DNA from 4 places in the Rhizobium sp. SRDI943 genome. Region 1 is predicted to be linked to each of the others. Evidence: riboswitches for the same ligand, from Rfam matches in the RefSeq annotation. Region 1 holds a riboswitch; each other region holds the start of a gene.

Evidence for each region. A riboswitch is a leader RNA that binds a small molecule or an ion and turns the genes downstream of it on or off. The one in region 1 is predicted to bind cobalamin.
Region 2: linked by a shared signal. The riboswitch ahead of nrdH (glutaredoxin-like protein NrdH) and the one ahead of bluB (5,6-dimethylbenzimidazole synthase) in region 1 are both predicted to bind cobalamin.
Region 3: linked by a shared signal. The riboswitch ahead of cobU (bifunctional adenosylcobinamide kinase/adenosylcobinamide-phosphate guanylyltransferase) and the one ahead of bluB (5,6-dimethylbenzimidazole synthase) in region 1 are both predicted to bind cobalamin.
Region 4: linked by a shared signal. The riboswitch ahead of AC245Y_RS17980 (CbtB domain-containing protein) and the one ahead of bluB (5,6-dimethylbenzimidazole synthase) in region 1 are both predicted to bind cobalamin.

The regions. Positions count from the first base shown of each region.
Region 1 is NZ_CM172787.1:2,245,447-2,249,234, forward strand. It holds gene AC245Y_RS11635 (SDR family NAD(P)-dependent oxidoreductase) at 1-733, opposite strand, end outside; gene bluB (5,6-dimethylbenzimidazole synthase) at 924-1,610, opposite strand; cobalamin riboswitch at 1,653-1,840, opposite strand; gene AC245Y_RS11645 (LysR family transcriptional regulator) at 1,839-2,750, opposite strand; gene AC245Y_RS11650 (MFS transporter) at 2,899-3,788, shown strand, end outside.
Region 2 is NZ_CM172787.1:3,882,360-3,886,147, reverse strand. It holds gene AC245Y_RS19620 (heavy metal translocating P-type ATPase) at 1-410, shown strand, start outside; cobalamin riboswitch at 575-800, shown strand; gene nrdH (glutaredoxin-like protein NrdH) at 1,082-1,303, shown strand; gene nrdI (class Ib ribonucleoside-diphosphate reductase assembly flavoprotein NrdI) at 1,313-1,726, shown strand; gene nrdE (class 1b ribonucleoside-diphosphate reductase subunit alpha) at 1,765-3,788, shown strand, end outside.
Region 3 is NZ_CM172787.1:2,409,036-2,412,823, forward strand. It holds gene cobN (cobaltochelatase subunit CobN) at 1-665, opposite strand, end outside; gene cobW (cobalamin biosynthesis protein CobW) at 670-1,719, opposite strand; gene cobU (bifunctional adenosylcobinamide kinase/adenosylcobinamide-phosphate guanylyltransferase) at 1,724-2,233, opposite strand; cobalamin riboswitch at 2,611-3,007, opposite strand; gene AC245Y_RS12465 (chloride channel protein) at 3,267-3,788, shown strand, end outside.
Region 4 is NZ_CM172787.1:3,528,603-3,532,390, forward strand. It holds gene AC245Y_RS17965 (sulfite oxidase-like oxidoreductase) at 1-454, shown strand, start outside; gene AC245Y_RS17970 (hypothetical protein) at 439-1,071, opposite strand; gene AC245Y_RS17975 (CbtA family protein) at 1,122-1,868, opposite strand; gene AC245Y_RS17980 (CbtB domain-containing protein) at 1,895-2,104, opposite strand; adenosylcobalamin (AdoCbl) riboswitch at 2,118-2,260, opposite strand; gene AC245Y_RS17985 (histidine phosphatase family protein) at 2,338-2,892, shown strand; gene AC245Y_RS17990 (putative bifunctional diguanylate cyclase/phosphodiesterase) at 3,350-3,788, shown strand, end outside.

The sequences.
Region 1 (3,788 bases):
GACCGCCGCTCAAGTCGAACGTCGATGCGGTCGTGAAGGAGTTCTCTTCGGAGAGCAGCCAGACGACCATCGAAGCGATCTCATGAAGTTCGGCAAAACGGTCGCGCGGAATGCGGACGCGCATATATTCGATAAACTCGGGTGTCAGCCCGTCCAATATGGGTGTCTTTGCGGTGGTCGGCGTTACCGCGTTCACGGCGATCCCTGTCTTTGCGAGTTCTTTGCCAAGAGACTTGGTGAAGCCCAGCACACCAGCTTTCGCTGCGCTGTAGGCGGCGATGTTCGGATTTCCTTCCTTGCCCGCAACCGAGGAAATGTTCACGATCCGCCCGTAGTCGCGCTTTAACATGACCGGAACGACGTGCCGGCAACAATTGAAGGTTCCCGTGAGGCAGACATCGACGACGTCTTTCCACTCGCTGACATCGTATTCGACCGCAGGTTTTGCCGGGCCGGTAATCCCGGCGGAATTGACGAGCCCGTCGATACGGCCAAAAATCTCCTCGGTCGCCGCCGCCGCATTTTCCACTGATACGGGATCTGCGACGTTGACGCCGAAAGCGACGGTGCCGGATCCGAGAGCGGAAGCGCTGTCCTTCGCCATGTTTTCGTTCAAGTCCCAGATGGCCACCTTGCCACCAGACTGGATGACGCGCTCTGCGATAGCATAGCCGATGCCGCGCGCACCGCCTGTGATCACGATGATGCGTTCCTTCAAGTCGATCATGTTCATTGGGCCGTTATCCTCCGATTGAGCCGCCGATAGCCGAATATCCAATTCCGGGACTTCGCCTTCAGCGTATCGATATGACGGTCAGGAATAAAGACATCTCGGCCTCGCACGGCGTCGGCGATACCGGTTTGCTCACCTTGACTGTCAATGGCGTGACTGTGCGATTGAGGCGATGCTCCACCGCACTGCCCTAGGCGTTCAGTCCCCATCCATCATGAAAGACGAGTTCCTCGAGCGGTAGCCGCTGCCGCCAGCCTTTGACGGAGAGTTCCGGCTCGTCATAGAGCCGGTCGACGAAACCGGCACAGAGCCAGGCGACCACCTCGATATGCTCGGGTATGCCGAGAATGCTCTTTAGATCGCCTTCGCGAAAAATGCTGACCCAACCGATGCCGACCCCTTCCGCCCGCGCCGCCAGCCAGAGATTCTGGATGGCGCAGACGGTCGAATATGAATCCATCTTCGGATTGTGGGTGCGCCCCAGCACCACGCTGCCACTACGCGTGGGATCGCAGGTCACGCATATGCCGAGCGGCGCCTCCACGATGCCTTCGAGCTTGAGGGCGCGGTAGGCCTGCCGCCGCTCGCCGGCAAACATCTGCGCCGCCTCCTCGTTGGCGCTCGCAAAGGCGTCCCGGACGCGCGCCCGCACAGTTGGGCTTTTCACCAGAATGAAATTCCACGGCTGCATGAAACCAACCGACGGCGCGTGATGCGCTGCCGTCAGCAACCGCTTCACGACATCGTCGGGCAAAGGGTCGGGGAGGAACTGACTGCGAACGTCACGCCGCGTCATGATCGCGTGATAGACGGCCTCGCGTTCGATCAAGGAAAAACCGGATGCCGCCGAAAGGGCATCCTCATCAAAGGGTCGCATCGTCAAATCCCAAACAACGCGACCGCCCCGCCGTCCGCGCGGATCGGTCTATCTTGCCAGGCCGGTCTTCTGACTCGGCGTCATCCGTCTGCCGCAGCCTTCCCGGCGAAAAGCCAGTGGCGTGATGAAGCGGCAGGCGTCGGCCTTACAGCGTTGGGCACGTTCCGGTCTTGCACCGGATTCCCGATTCTCCCGCCTTACCGGCGGGCACCTGACGGCGCATCTATTTCAGGAAACCGGCGCGGCGGCAAGCTGGACCCGATGTGGCGTTGAAGCCGCGTTCGGTTTGGCAGCGGCGCGATGTTCCCTGAACGCCGCAGCCAGCGTTCTGAGCGCCGAGCGCGATCTTGCATCCGTTAGTGTCGAATGCAGGACAATCTCCGACGAGGGCAGCGGCGGCAGGCTGAAGCGCTGACTCACTTCAATCGAGCCCACCGGCGCAAGACGGTGGGAGAATGCCGCGACCGCAAGTCCAGCCGACACCGCCGCCGTCATCACCAGCGAGCCCCCGCCGAGGAAAACCTCGTTCCACGCGATTCCTGCACCATCGAGCGCGTGGGTGGCGATGTTGTGGACGCCACAGGACGGTGACAGCGCAGCAAGACGCAGCGGCTCGCCGCGGCGATACTCGAACTGCGGTGCCGCGAACCACCCGAAATGCTCCGGCCCCAGCACCTCGCCGTCACGCCGGTCCTCCTCCCGGCGAATGATCGCCGCATCCAGCTCACCGCGATCGAATGCATCGAGCAACACTCGAGAATTGTCGAGCCGCACCTCGATCGTCAGCCCTGGATCGTGAGCGCTGAGACGCGCCAGAATCGTCGGAACCTCCGGCCCCGCCACATGCGCGGCTATGCCGAGCGTGAAGTGCCGGCTTGTCGAGGAAAGAGCTGCGACCGCACGATCATGAGCGCCGATGAAATCCCGCGCGGATTGAAGAAAGACCGCGCCCTGCGCCGACAGGCGCACCAAACGCGGGGTCCGCTCGATCAGCCTGTGGCCGAGCCGCTCCTCCAACCGCTTCAACTTGACGCTAATTGCGGCCTGGGTGCTGCCTAACGCCTCAGCGGCGCGGGTGAAGCTCTGCAGCTCGGCAATAGTCACGAACGCCCGGACCGCATCCACATCGAGCATCGTCATATCAATCATCCAAAATTGTTGTTTCTGAAATAGAAAATCATCCAATTCAGTTATGGTCAAGTGACGATTATGGTGGCTCCCGGCAGCGCATCGATTTCACCTGTCATCGGGATTTCGCCGTCGCTCATCCCGTGCTGAAAGGATAACCATGTCACCCGCTTCCATCATCTCATCCAGGCTGCAGGGCATCGTCGCCTTGGCAGCTGCTTGCCTTTCATCCCTGATGTTCGGCCTGGAGATCTCAAGCGTACCCGCGATATTGCCGACGCTGGAGGCGGTGCTGCATGCCGATTTCCAGCAACTTCAATGGATCATGAATGCCTATACGATCGCGGTGACAACGGTGCTTATGGCAACGGGCACGCTGGCCGACCGTTATGGCCGCAAGCGCGTCTTCCTGATCGGCATCATTGCCTTCGGCTTGACCTCGCTGATCTGCGGGCTCGCGGACAATGCATCCGTTCTGATCGTCGCCCGCTTCCTCCAGGGCATGAGTGGCGGCGCTATGCTGATCTGCCAGGTGGCCGTCCTCTCGCACCAGTTTCCAGAGGGGCGGCAGCGCAGCATGGCCTTCGGCTGGTGGGGGATTATCTTCGGCATCGGCTTGGGATTCGGGCCGCTCGTCGGCGTTATGATCGCGGCCTTGTCGACCTGGGAATGGGTGTTCCTGGTCCATGTTGTGCTGGCGGCCGTGACAGCCACGCTCGCCGTCTTCGGTGTCTGTGAATCGCGTGACCCCGAGGCGAAAAGCCTCGATATCGCGGGCATCGCCACCCTGTCGCTTTCCGTCTTCTGCCTTGCCTTCTACATCACCCAGGGGCCGGCCCTCGGTTTTGACAATACGACGGCACTTGCAGCCATCGGCCTTTCTGCCGCAAGTTTCATAGCCTTCATCGTTGCAGAGAAGATCAATTCGCGGCCGATGTTTGATGTCTCGGTCTTTCGCATCCGCGCCTTCTCCGGCGCCATAATCGGCTCGGTCGCGATGAATATCAGCTTTTGGCCCTTCATGATCTATCTGCCGATCTGGTTTCAGGC
Region 2 (3,788 bases), 1.6 Mb from region 1:
TCGACTGGCGCGGCGAGATGATGCCGGAGGACAAGCAGCGGGTCGTCGGCGAATTGAAGCGCCAAGGCTTCATCGTCGCCAAGATCGGCGACGGCATCAACGATGCTCCGGCGCTGGCCGCTGCCGATATCGGTATCGCTATGGGCGGCGGCACCGATGTGGCGCTGGAGACGGCGGATGCCGCCGTGCTGCACGGACGCGTTGGCGACGTGGCGCGGATGATCGAACTTTCCAAACGCACGATGCGCAACATCCTGCAGAATATCACCATCGCACTCGGGCTAAAGGCGGTGTTTCTGGTGACGACGATCGCCGGCATTACCGGGCTCTGGCCAGCGATCCTCGCCGATACCGGCGCCACCGTGCTGGTGACGATCAACGCGCTCAGGCTGCTTCGAATAAAAATATGAATGTCGTTTCGGGGAGCCGGCTTCTGCCGGCTCTTTTCTGACGGGTTCTCCACAGCGCTTTTCCGTTAACGCTTCGTTATCCACATCATACACAGTCACGGCGATTCGCTGCCGCCATTGCTGCGCTGCCACAACAACTTGTTGACGTCATCAGCGATTCGCGTACCATATCTAGTGTTCGAGGTTCCGTCGATTCGTGAGGATCGGCGGCTAAGACGGGAATACGGTGCGTTTCGCCATCATGGCGCGGCAATGCCGGAGCTGCCCCCGCAACTGTAAGCGGCGAGCAACTGTCCGATTTCAGGTCACTGGAGCATGATGCTCCGGGAAGGCTGGGGCAGGGTGCTTTGACCCGTGAGCCAGGAGACCTGCCTCGAACGAAACGTCCACGGGCGGGGTGTCCGGAAGGTCGCGTTGCATGGCTGCGGGGAATCTCCGCATCGCGTTTCGCAGGCCCGAGCCTCCGCCCCCGAAACCTTCGCATTGAGCCACTTCGGGGTGAAGTCATGTCAGTATCTCAGTTCAGGCCGCCACCCGCTAGAGGTAGAGGGCGGATCACGCCCAGCGGCTGAACGAGCCGCATCGCTGCAAAATACAGAGTGTTTTCGACGGATATCGCGAGATTTCCGATCGATGTCCTGCGTCCCAATCGCGTCGTCACGAGGAATATCATGACCATCACCGTCTACAGCAAGCCTGCCTGCGTCCAATGCACTGCCACCTACCGCGCCCTCGACCGGTTGGGCGTCGATTATGACATCGTCGATATTTCGCAGAATGCCGAAGCGCTCGATCGGGTCCGCAGCCTCGGCTACATGCAGGCGCCCGTCGTCATCGCCGGCGAGCAGCATTGGGCCGGCTTCCGTCCCGACATGATCAGCGCACTTTCCTGAGGAAAGGCGATGGCTCTGATCGTCTATTATTCCAGCCGGTCCGAGAACACCCATCGGTTCGTCGCCAAGCTCGGACTGCGCGCGGCGCGCATTCCGCCAAATGGCGCAGACGCGTTCCATATCCGCGAACCCTTCGTGCTGATCGTGCCGACCTATAGCGGCGACGGCGGCAAGGGCGCCGTTCCCAAGCAGGTGATCCGTTTCCTCAACGATACGGAAAACCGAGGACACATCCGCGGCGTGATTGCCGCGGGCAACAGCAATTTCGGCGAAACATACGGGCTCGCCGGCGACGTGATCTCAAAGAAGTGCCAGGTGCCTTACCTCTACAGGTTCGAACTGCTGGGCACAGAAGCGGATGTCGCCAACGTCAAACACGGAATGGAACGGTTTTGGACACGGGAATTCTCGAACGCCCTTTGAAAGCAGCGGAAACGCTCGACTACCACGCGCTGAATGCGATGCTGAACCTCTATGACGATCAGGGGCGGATCCAGCTCGACAAGGATCGAATGGCGGCCAAGCAGTATTTCCTGCAGCATGTGAACCAGAACACGGTGTTCTTTCACAATCTCCGGGAAAAGCTCGATTACCTCGTGACCGAGGGCTATTACGAGCAGGAGGTTCTCGACCAGTATTCCTTCAATTTCGTGCGGGATCTGTTCGACCAGGCCTATGCCAAGAAGTTCCGTTTCCCGACCTTCCTCGGCGCCTTCAAATATTACACCAGCTATACGCTGAAGACCTTCGACGGAAAGCGCTATCTCGAGCGCTATGAGGACCGCATCTGCATGGTGGCCCTGGCCTTGGCGCGCGGCGACGAGAGCCTTGCCCGCGACATGGTCGACGAGATCATTTCCGGCCGCTTCCAGCCGGCGACGCCGACCTTCCTCAATGCCGGTAAGAAGCAGCGCGGCGAACTGGTTTCCTGCTTCCTGCTGCGCGTCGAGGACAATATGGAATCGATCGGCCGGTCGATCAATTCGGCGCTGCAATTGTCGAAGCGCGGCGGCGGCGTGGCGCTGTCGCTGACGAATATCCGCGAGGCAGGCGCGCCGATCAAGCATATCGAGAACCAGTCCTCGGGCATCATCCCTGTCATGAAGCTGCTCGAAGACAGTTTTTCCTATGCCAACCAGCTCGGCGCACGGCAGGGCGCGGGGGCCGTCTATCTCAATGCCCATCACCCCGACATCATGCGCTTTCTCGACACCAAGCGCGAAAATGCCGACGAGAAGATCCGCATCAAGACGCTGTCGCTCGGCGTCGTCGTGCCCGATATCACCTTCGAACTCGCGAGGAACAACGAGGACATGTACCTGTTCTCGCCCTATGACGTGGAGCGCGTCTATGGCGTGCCCTTCACCGAGATTTCGGTGACGGAAAAGTACCGCGAGATGGCTGACGACGCCCGCATCTCCAAGAAGAAGATCAAGGCACGCGAATTCTTCCAGGTGCTTGCCGAAATCCAGTTCGAGAGCGGCTATCCCTACATCATGTTCGAGGACACGGTGAACCGGGCAAACCCGATCGCCGGACGTGTTTCGATGAGCAATCTATGCTCGGAAATCCTGCAGGTGAGTGAGGCGAGCGAATATAACGACGACCTCTCCTACAAACATCTCGGCAAGGACATCTCCTGTAATCTCGGCTCGCTGAACATCGCGGCAGCGATGGATTCGGTCGATTTCGGCAAGACGATCGAGACCTCGATCCGGGCGTTGAGTGCTGTTTCCGACATGAGCCACATCTCCTCAGTCCCTTCGATCGAGAAGGGCAATGACGAGAGCCATGCGATCGGCCTCGGCCAGATGAATCTGCACGGCTACCTCGCCCGCGAACGCATCTTCTATGGCTCCGAGGAAGGCGTCGATTTCACCAACATCTATTTCTACACGGTGACCTACTACGCGATCCGCGCCTCGAATCTTTTGGCGGTCGAACGCGGCGCGAGCTTCAAGGGCTTCGAGAACTCGAAATATGCCTCCGGCGACTATTTCGACAAATATACCGACCGGCTCTGGGAGCCTGCGACGGAGAGGGTCAAGGCGCTGTTCGAGACGTCAGGCATTCACATTCCGACGCAGGAAGATTGGGTGGCGTTGAAGAAGGCGGTGATGGCCTCCGGCCTCTATAACCAGAACCTGCAAGCAGTGCCGCCGACAGGCTCGATCTCTTATATCAATCACTCGACCTCCTCGATCCATCCGATCGTCTCGAAGATCGAGATCCGCAAGGAAGGCAAGATCGGCCGCGTCTATTATCCGGCGCCGTTCATGACCAACGACAATCTCGATTATTATCAGGATGCCTACGAGATCGGGCCGGAGAAGATCATCGACACCTATGCGGCGGCGACCCAGCATGTCGACCAGGGCCTGTCACTGACCTTGTTCTTCCGCGACACGGCAACGACGCGCGACATCAACAAGGCGCAGATCCATGCCTGGAAGAAGGGCATCAAGACGATCTACTACATCCGCCT
Region 3 (3,788 bases), 160 kb from region 1:
TTACCGATCTCCGCCCTTGTGGGGGAGATGTCCGGCAGGACAGAGGGGGGTGCCACATCCAAAGACATCTCTAAAGGCGACGCAGCAACCCGCCGCCACTCCTCGACCCCGATCAACCCCCGCCCCGGCCACCAAATACCCGCCTTCATCAAAGGCACTGCCGGCGCCGGCTTCTCGGCTCCCGACAGCATCGCCCCGGCATAGTCGAGAAATGCCCGCGCATTGGCATCGCCACCCTCGATCAGATAGGCCCACAACGCGTTGAGATCATCGAGACCGACATTGGAAAACGGCACCAGCCCCGCATCTGGCCTGGCATCGCCCGGCAGCACCGCGATCAGCGCAGCGGCGCGCGCTGCCGCTGCATGCAGCGCCTCCAGCGCATAGTGGAAATAGCTGGCGCCGCCGAGCGCACGCACGATGATCAGCTTCGCATGCCGCACCGTGCGCTCGACATAGGTATCGACAGACATCGGGTGCTTGAGGCTCATCAGGCTTGCGAGCCGGAGCGAAGGCCCCGCCCCGCGATCGCGATGGGCGGCCGCGATCGCGGCAAGCTCGCTGTCCGCCGCCGACAGGAACAGGATATCGCCCGGCGTCTGCCCGAGGTCGATTGCCTCCTCGCCGTCGCTGATCGTTCCCTGCTGGGCCAGAAGCAGATGCATCGGTCTATGCCAGCGCTGCGATCGCTGCCCTCACCGCACCCTGGTCCATTTCGTGCAGGCCGATAACGACAAGGCGCGTAGCGCGCTTTTCGCTCGCGCCCCAGGCGCGGTCGAAATAATGGTCGATCCGGCTGCCGACGGCCTGGAGCTGCAGGCGCATCGGCTTGCCCGAGACATCGACAAAACCCTTGAGGCGCAGCACGTCATGGGCAGCAATGATGCTCTTCAGCGCTTCGACGAAGCCGGCGGGATCGGCAATGGGTCCGAGATCGACGACGAAGCTGTCGAATTCATCATGGTCGTGCGGCGCACCGTCTTCATGCTCCAGCTCGTGATGCGACTTGCGATTGGCGACATCGTCCTCCGTGCCGACGCCGAGGCCGAGCAGGATGCCGGCCGACACCTCGCCGTTCCTCGCCTCGATCATCACGGGCTTGCGCACCGTGCGGGAGGCGACCTCGTCTCGCACCCTGATAAGCCCTGCAGCATCGATCAGGTCGGTCTTGTTGAGCACGATGAGGTCGGCACAGGTCAGTTGATCCTCGAACAGCTCCTCGATCGGGCTTTCGTGATCGAGCGATTCATCCTCGGCGCGGCGCGCATCGACGGCATCATGGTCGTCGGCGAAGCGGCCGGCGGCAACAGCGGCGCTGTCGACCACCGTGATCACACCGTCGACGGTCACCTGGGTACGAATGTCGGGCCAGTTGAAGGCGGCGACCAGCGGCTGCGGCAGGGCAAGGCCAGAAGTCTCGATGACGATATGGTCGGGCCGCTGTTCGCGCTCGAGCAGCTTGGTCATCGTCGGAATGAAATCGTCCGCAACGGTGCAGCAGATGCAGCCGTTGGTCAGCTCGATGATGTCGTCCTCGGTGCAATTCTCCGCACCGCAGCCCTTCAGCACGTCGCCGTCGACGCCGAGATCGCCGAATTCGTTGATGATCAACGCAATCTTCTTACCGCCGGCATTGGTGAGCAGGTTGCGGATCATCGTGGTCTTGCCGGCGCCGAGAAAGCCGGTGATGACGGTTGCGGGAATCTTCTGCTGGTTCATGGACTTAACCCTTCATTTTCAGCGACAGACCTGCCGCGATGAAATAAACTTCGGCGGCCTTCGCCGCGATCGATTGGTGCAAGCGGCCGGCATGATCGCGAAAATCCCGCGCCATGCGATTGTCGGGCACGATGCCGAGACCGACCTCGTTGGAAACGAAAACGAGCCGCGCCTTCGCGCCGAGCAGAAAATCGGCAAGTGCGGCAAATTCCGCCGCCATGTTCCGCTCCTCCATCATCAGATTGGTGACCCAGAGCGTCAGGCAATCGATCAACACGATGCGCCCTTCGCCATCGATGGCGGCGAGCTTGCCGACGAGGTCGAGCGGCTCTTCATGCGTCGTCCAGGACGGACCGCGATCGGCCTTGTGTTGCGTGATGCGCGCCTGCATCTCCTCGTCCCAGGCACGGCCGGTGGCAAGGTAGTGGCGATCGAGGCCACTTGCCGTCACGAGGTCTTCGGCGAAGCGGGATTTGCCGGAACGTGCGCCGCCGAGGATGAAGGTGGCAGTCATGCTCAAACGCCTCTCAGGGAGAGTGCGTAGCCGTGGCTTGTTCCGAGTGCACCTTTCTCGGCTACTGAGGGTGTGACACCCCCCTCTGTCCTGCCGGACATCTCCCCCACAAGGGGAGAGATTGAATCGCCGAGAGCTTTTCTCCAAACAATTGATGTGGGACGACGGTCGTGCTGCTTGCCGATCTCCCTCCTTGTGGGGGAGATGTCCGGCAGGACAGAGGGGGGGATCCAGCATTCGACATAAACGGCCGAAAGCACACCTCTTGCAGCACTGCTTGGAGGCGTCGCGCGCGCTGCACCAGGCCGCGCCGAATTCAATCGTTCAGCCAAGACAACCTCCGTGCTGGCAACGGGCATAGTGCCCAGGTGTGGGCTTCTCGCCCGGCACGCATGGCAGGTCTCCTGGCTCGCGGTTATCGGCCGCGATCGGGGCAGACCGGAAACCGGTCGCCCTGATCGTGCCAGCGGATCATCCTCGCCTTCCCGGCTGCATCAGTGAAAAGGTGGACGATTCGTAGACTTGAGAGGCGTCCGACCCCGGTTGATCACCATGCATATCCAGTGGCTTTCCCGGCATGTCGCCCATCCCGCCCGCCCGCACGATTGCAGGCTCCGAGCCGGAAGGGCTTGATGCCGGATGGAAGACCCTGACCGCTCTACAGTCGCGGGGTCGGCTGTGATGAAGGCGCCCGGCTTGGGTCCGCCCCGTCACATTCCCTTTTCATCCGGAAGGGCGTAACACCGATCCGGAACCATCCGTTATGTCAGGATGGTCAGTCGACCATCCGTTATCGGGATGGTTAGGCAAGCGCAGGGGTGAAGTCAACCGGCCTTGGCGGCCGCTCGATCACCGGCTACGAGGCGTTGCCACGCCAACACGACTTACTCTACCTAAAATATCGTCTTTTATCAGAGACTTACGTCATAAATATTTATCCCGCGCGCCGGCTTTTCGCCGCAATTGCGTCGCAAGCGGAGTGCCCGACCATCTCCGCCCTTGACCGGGCCTCTCCCCGCCTAGTTGTCTAGCCATGCTTATGAAATTGGATCGGCGCCGTTTCCGCGCGCTGCGTGTTTTCTTCGATCCGGGACGCCTGCGGGCGCTGACCCGGCGTAGCGAGGTCGGCCTGTCGCTAGCGGGCGCCGTTGTCGGCATCATCTCGGGTCTTGCCGTCACCGGCATGAGCTACGTCTCCAATGAGCTGCATCAACTGGTCTTCGGCATCGCCGACAGCGAACGACTGAGCTCGTCCGAGATCGAGAATAAGATGCTGCTGCTCACCGCCCCCGTCATCGGCGGCGCCCTGCTTGGCCTGTTGCTCCTGGTGCTGGCGAAACGGCGCAAGAAACCGATGGTCGACCCGATCGAGGCCAATGCGCTGCATGGCGGCCGCCTGTCCCTGACCGACAGCATCATCGTTGCCGTGCAGAACCTGATCTCCAACGGTTTCGGCGCCTCGGTCGGCCTGGAGGCCGGCTATACCCAGCTTGCCGCCGGCCTCGCCTCGAAATTCGGCCTGAAGCTGCAGCTTCGCCGCTCGGACCTGCGCACC
Region 4 (3,788 bases), 1.3 Mb from region 1:
CCTCGTCGAAACGACGCGCACCCTCACCTGGGCCGACTTCCAGGCGATCGAACAGAGCACGGGGGTGAGCGATATCCACTGCGTCACCACCTGGTCGCGCTACGACAACAAATGGAAGGGCGTTTCGACGCGCAATCTGCTCGACCTCGCCATGCCGAAGCCTGAAGCCGCTTACGTCATGCTGACGAGTTATGACGGCTATACCACCAACCTGCCGCTCTCCGATTTCGCTGCCGAGGATGCGATCCTCGCCACCGCCTGGGAAGGCCTGCCGCTGACACCGGAGCACGGCGGCCCGATGCGCCTCGTCGTGCCGCATCTCTATTTCTGGAAAAGCGCCAAATGGCTGCGCCGCATCGAGCTGATGCCTGCCGACCAGGCCGGCTTCTGGGAAAAGAACGGCTACCACATCTACGGCGATCCGTGGCGCGAGCAGCGCTATTCCGACGACTGAGCTTTCGGTCGCGAGAAGCGACGAAGCGCAAACACGCCAAGTCCGAACAACGCGGCAAGCCCCGTCAGCGACGCCATGCTGGCGGCATGGAATGGGATCTCGCTCCAGCGCGGCTTGACGATATCGGCAGTGTTGAAGGCTTCGTCGCTGAACCGGCAGCTGATCAGCGCAAGCCCGCGCCGCGCCATGTCGGCGTCGACCGCGGAAATGATTTCACCCGCCGCGGCAGCCTCCCGCGGCATCTCGCGCATCGAAAGCAAGACCGCCTTGGTCGCGGCGAGATAGGCATGAGCGCATTCGTTGAACGGGCTTTCCTCATCCGTCACGCTGCCCGGCATCCGGCCCCACAGACAGTAGGAATACTGGATCTCTGCATAGTTCAGCACGCGGCGGAACGGCTGGTTCGTATCGACAGCACGGGATGCAAGATCGACAATCCCACTGCGATAGTCAGACATGACAGCCATCTCGCCGTGGGAAATTTGCGGGATATCCAGGCCCGCATGGCTGCCGCCGTCGCTGCGGCTATGGGCAAAAGCGCTTCCAGCGACCACACAAAAAAACGCGACGGCAGAGAACGCCGTCAACAGCAGTGGTCTGGCTCTGTCGTTTTTCATACTCGCCCGAAAAGTTCAGGGCGCCGGCAAAGCGGCGCCCTTCGATGCGTTCAGTGCAATGCCGTGGCCGGCCGGCCGCGTTGCCCGCCCTTAACGGCAAGCCGCTTTTCCGCCAGCGCCCCGAAGGCGAGGCCGAGCGTTGCCCAGAGGATCACATGCATTCCGAGCGAAGTGGTGCGGAAACGCCAGAGCACCATCGCCGAGAAGTTCTCCGGCACCTCGTTGATCGGCGGCAGCAGAGAGAGCACGAGGCCGATGAAGACGAGATAGGCAACGCCGGCGATAGTCGCGCCGTTCCAGGGACCGAAGCGCCCGGAGAGACGACGTGACAGCGCCACCGCGGCAATGAGCGCGGCAAGCGAAACGACGATCATCAGGAAGAACAGTTCGGTCCTGACGCCGATCGTGTCGGGATTGCCGACCGCCGGCGGAGTGGCGGGATATTTGATGCTGGGAACAAGCACGACCGCCACGAAGGCGGCGATGGCGATGACGGCCGAGGTACCGCGCGGCGAAAGGCTGCTGAAGCGGCCTTGCACGAAAGCGAAAGCGAGCGCGAAGAGCCCACCGACGGCGACGCTGTAGGCCATGACGCCGGTGAAAAGGCCAAGACCGGCCTGTGTGGCGCGGCTGACGATTTCGGGTTCGGCAGCCTCGCCGGCTGCTTGGGCACTTGCCTCCTCGAAAGCGATCGCCGCATCGACCAGCGGCTCGCCGAAAATATGGGCGAAAGCGAAAACGAGGATGCCGGCAATCAGGCCCGCGAGCATGCCGCGAAGCAGAAGGTTTCCAACCATGTCAGGAACTCCGATCGCGAAGCGCTTTAGTGGCAGGGAAAGCCGAGGAGATGGCGGCCGTCATGCACGAATTCGTGCACATACATGCCGTTGAACAGCGCCATCGCGCCTTCCTCGGTGCCGACGAAATAGAGGACGATGAGCATCAGCAGGCCGCCGAAGATCGCCCAGGGCAGGATCTCTCCTACAGGGATCGGCGCCGGTACTGCTACGGGCGCGAAAGTGGTGTCAGACATGTATTCCTCCGGGAATGACGCGTTCAGTCGAAAGAGTGCTCGTGCAGTAGGGTCTGACTTCCAGCGCGAAGAGCTTTCGACACGCTGGTCACAGTGGCGCGACCGCGCCGGACTTACACCGGCTTCCAAACCCGCAACAGCACGGTTATATCTGCACGCCGAAGAGACTGTCAACGAAACTTCACAAGCCGGCGAAGGACGCTGTCGCCGCATTCCGGGAGGCAAGAACGGCTGTGAACACGCGCCTCACCTGGATCTGCCATGGCGCGACGGCGGCAAGCCGCAAGGCCCTGTTCCCGCTCGACGAACCGCTGGAGGACAAGGCAGTGGAGGAGGCCGGCAGGATGATCGCTCTGCCCCGCGCCGACCTTATTGTCACGAGCCCCGCCTTGCGCGCCCGTCAGACTGCCGATGCGCTCCGCCTCGAAGCCCAAATAGATCAGGCGCTTTGCGACTGCGACCATGGCCGCTGGGCCGGCAGGTCGATCGCGGCCATCGGGACCGAAGAGCCGGAGAACCTCGTGGGGTGGATGAGCGATCCGGAAGCGGCCCCGCATGGCGGCGAGAGCCTTGTTGATCTGCGCACGCGCATCGCCGGCTGGATGGATGAGCAATCGAGCCTCGGCGGCCATGTGATCGCCGTTAGCCACGCGGCCGTCATCCGGGCAGCGATCGTGCATGTACTGCAGGCGCCGCTCTCCTCCTTCTGGCTGAGCGACGTCGAGCCGCTTTCCGTCATCCGCATGACCAGCAACGGACAGCGCTGGTCTCTGCGCTTCCAGCATTAGAGACTGCTGATCTTATCCAGCTTTGCACAAGCAAATCGCGTCATCTATGTTGAACCCGGCTTTGCGGGGACTACTTCCTTGTCCCAAGGAGATGGAAGAATGACATATGATTGGAGTGGCGAGCGCACGCGACGCCTGCGTTTTATGCGTGTCGCCACAGTCACGGTTCTGGTCGGTCTCATCTTCAGCGTTCCGCTGCTGATCGTCACCGCCTGAAGCACGAGAAAGGGCGAGCGATGCATTAGCACGCTCGCCTTCGTTCTTTTCCCGCATCAGCCGGTCTCCCGAACCACGAAGGCGATCGCGCTGATAACGACGCCCTAGTTCCCCACAGGCCCCGTCGGGTCTCTCTGCGGCACAGCAACAGGCTGCCGCCTCTGATAATTCGCCTTCTGGTTTCAACAAACATTTCAGACTTTCGTGATATTTCCGCGAAGGTGGAGATGGAGAAGGCATAATGCCGGTGTTTTTCCAAAGCAGGGCCGGACGGCAATGCGTGTCGATCGTGGTGTCTGGAGTGACCCTCTGGCTTCTCGGCACGCTGCTACAGCTCGACGACAGCCTGGTCGCCTTCATGACCGGCTTCGGCGAGTACGGCGCCGACAAGCTCGTTCTGGCGCTCGGCATCGCCGGCGCCATGAGCTTCGTCTATTCGGTGCTGCGCATCGCCGACCTGCGTAAGGAAATGGAACTGCGCGCGGCCGCCCAGGCAAAAGCCGATTGGACCGCAACCCACGACCATCTCACCAAGCTGCCGAACCGCTACGCCTTCGAGCGCAAGAGCCTCTCCCGGCCGATCAAGGACGACGAGGCCGAGATCGAGGAGTGGGACCGCAACGTCACCATCTTCTCCGTTGACCTCGACGGCTTCAAGAAGGTCAATGACCTCGTCGGCC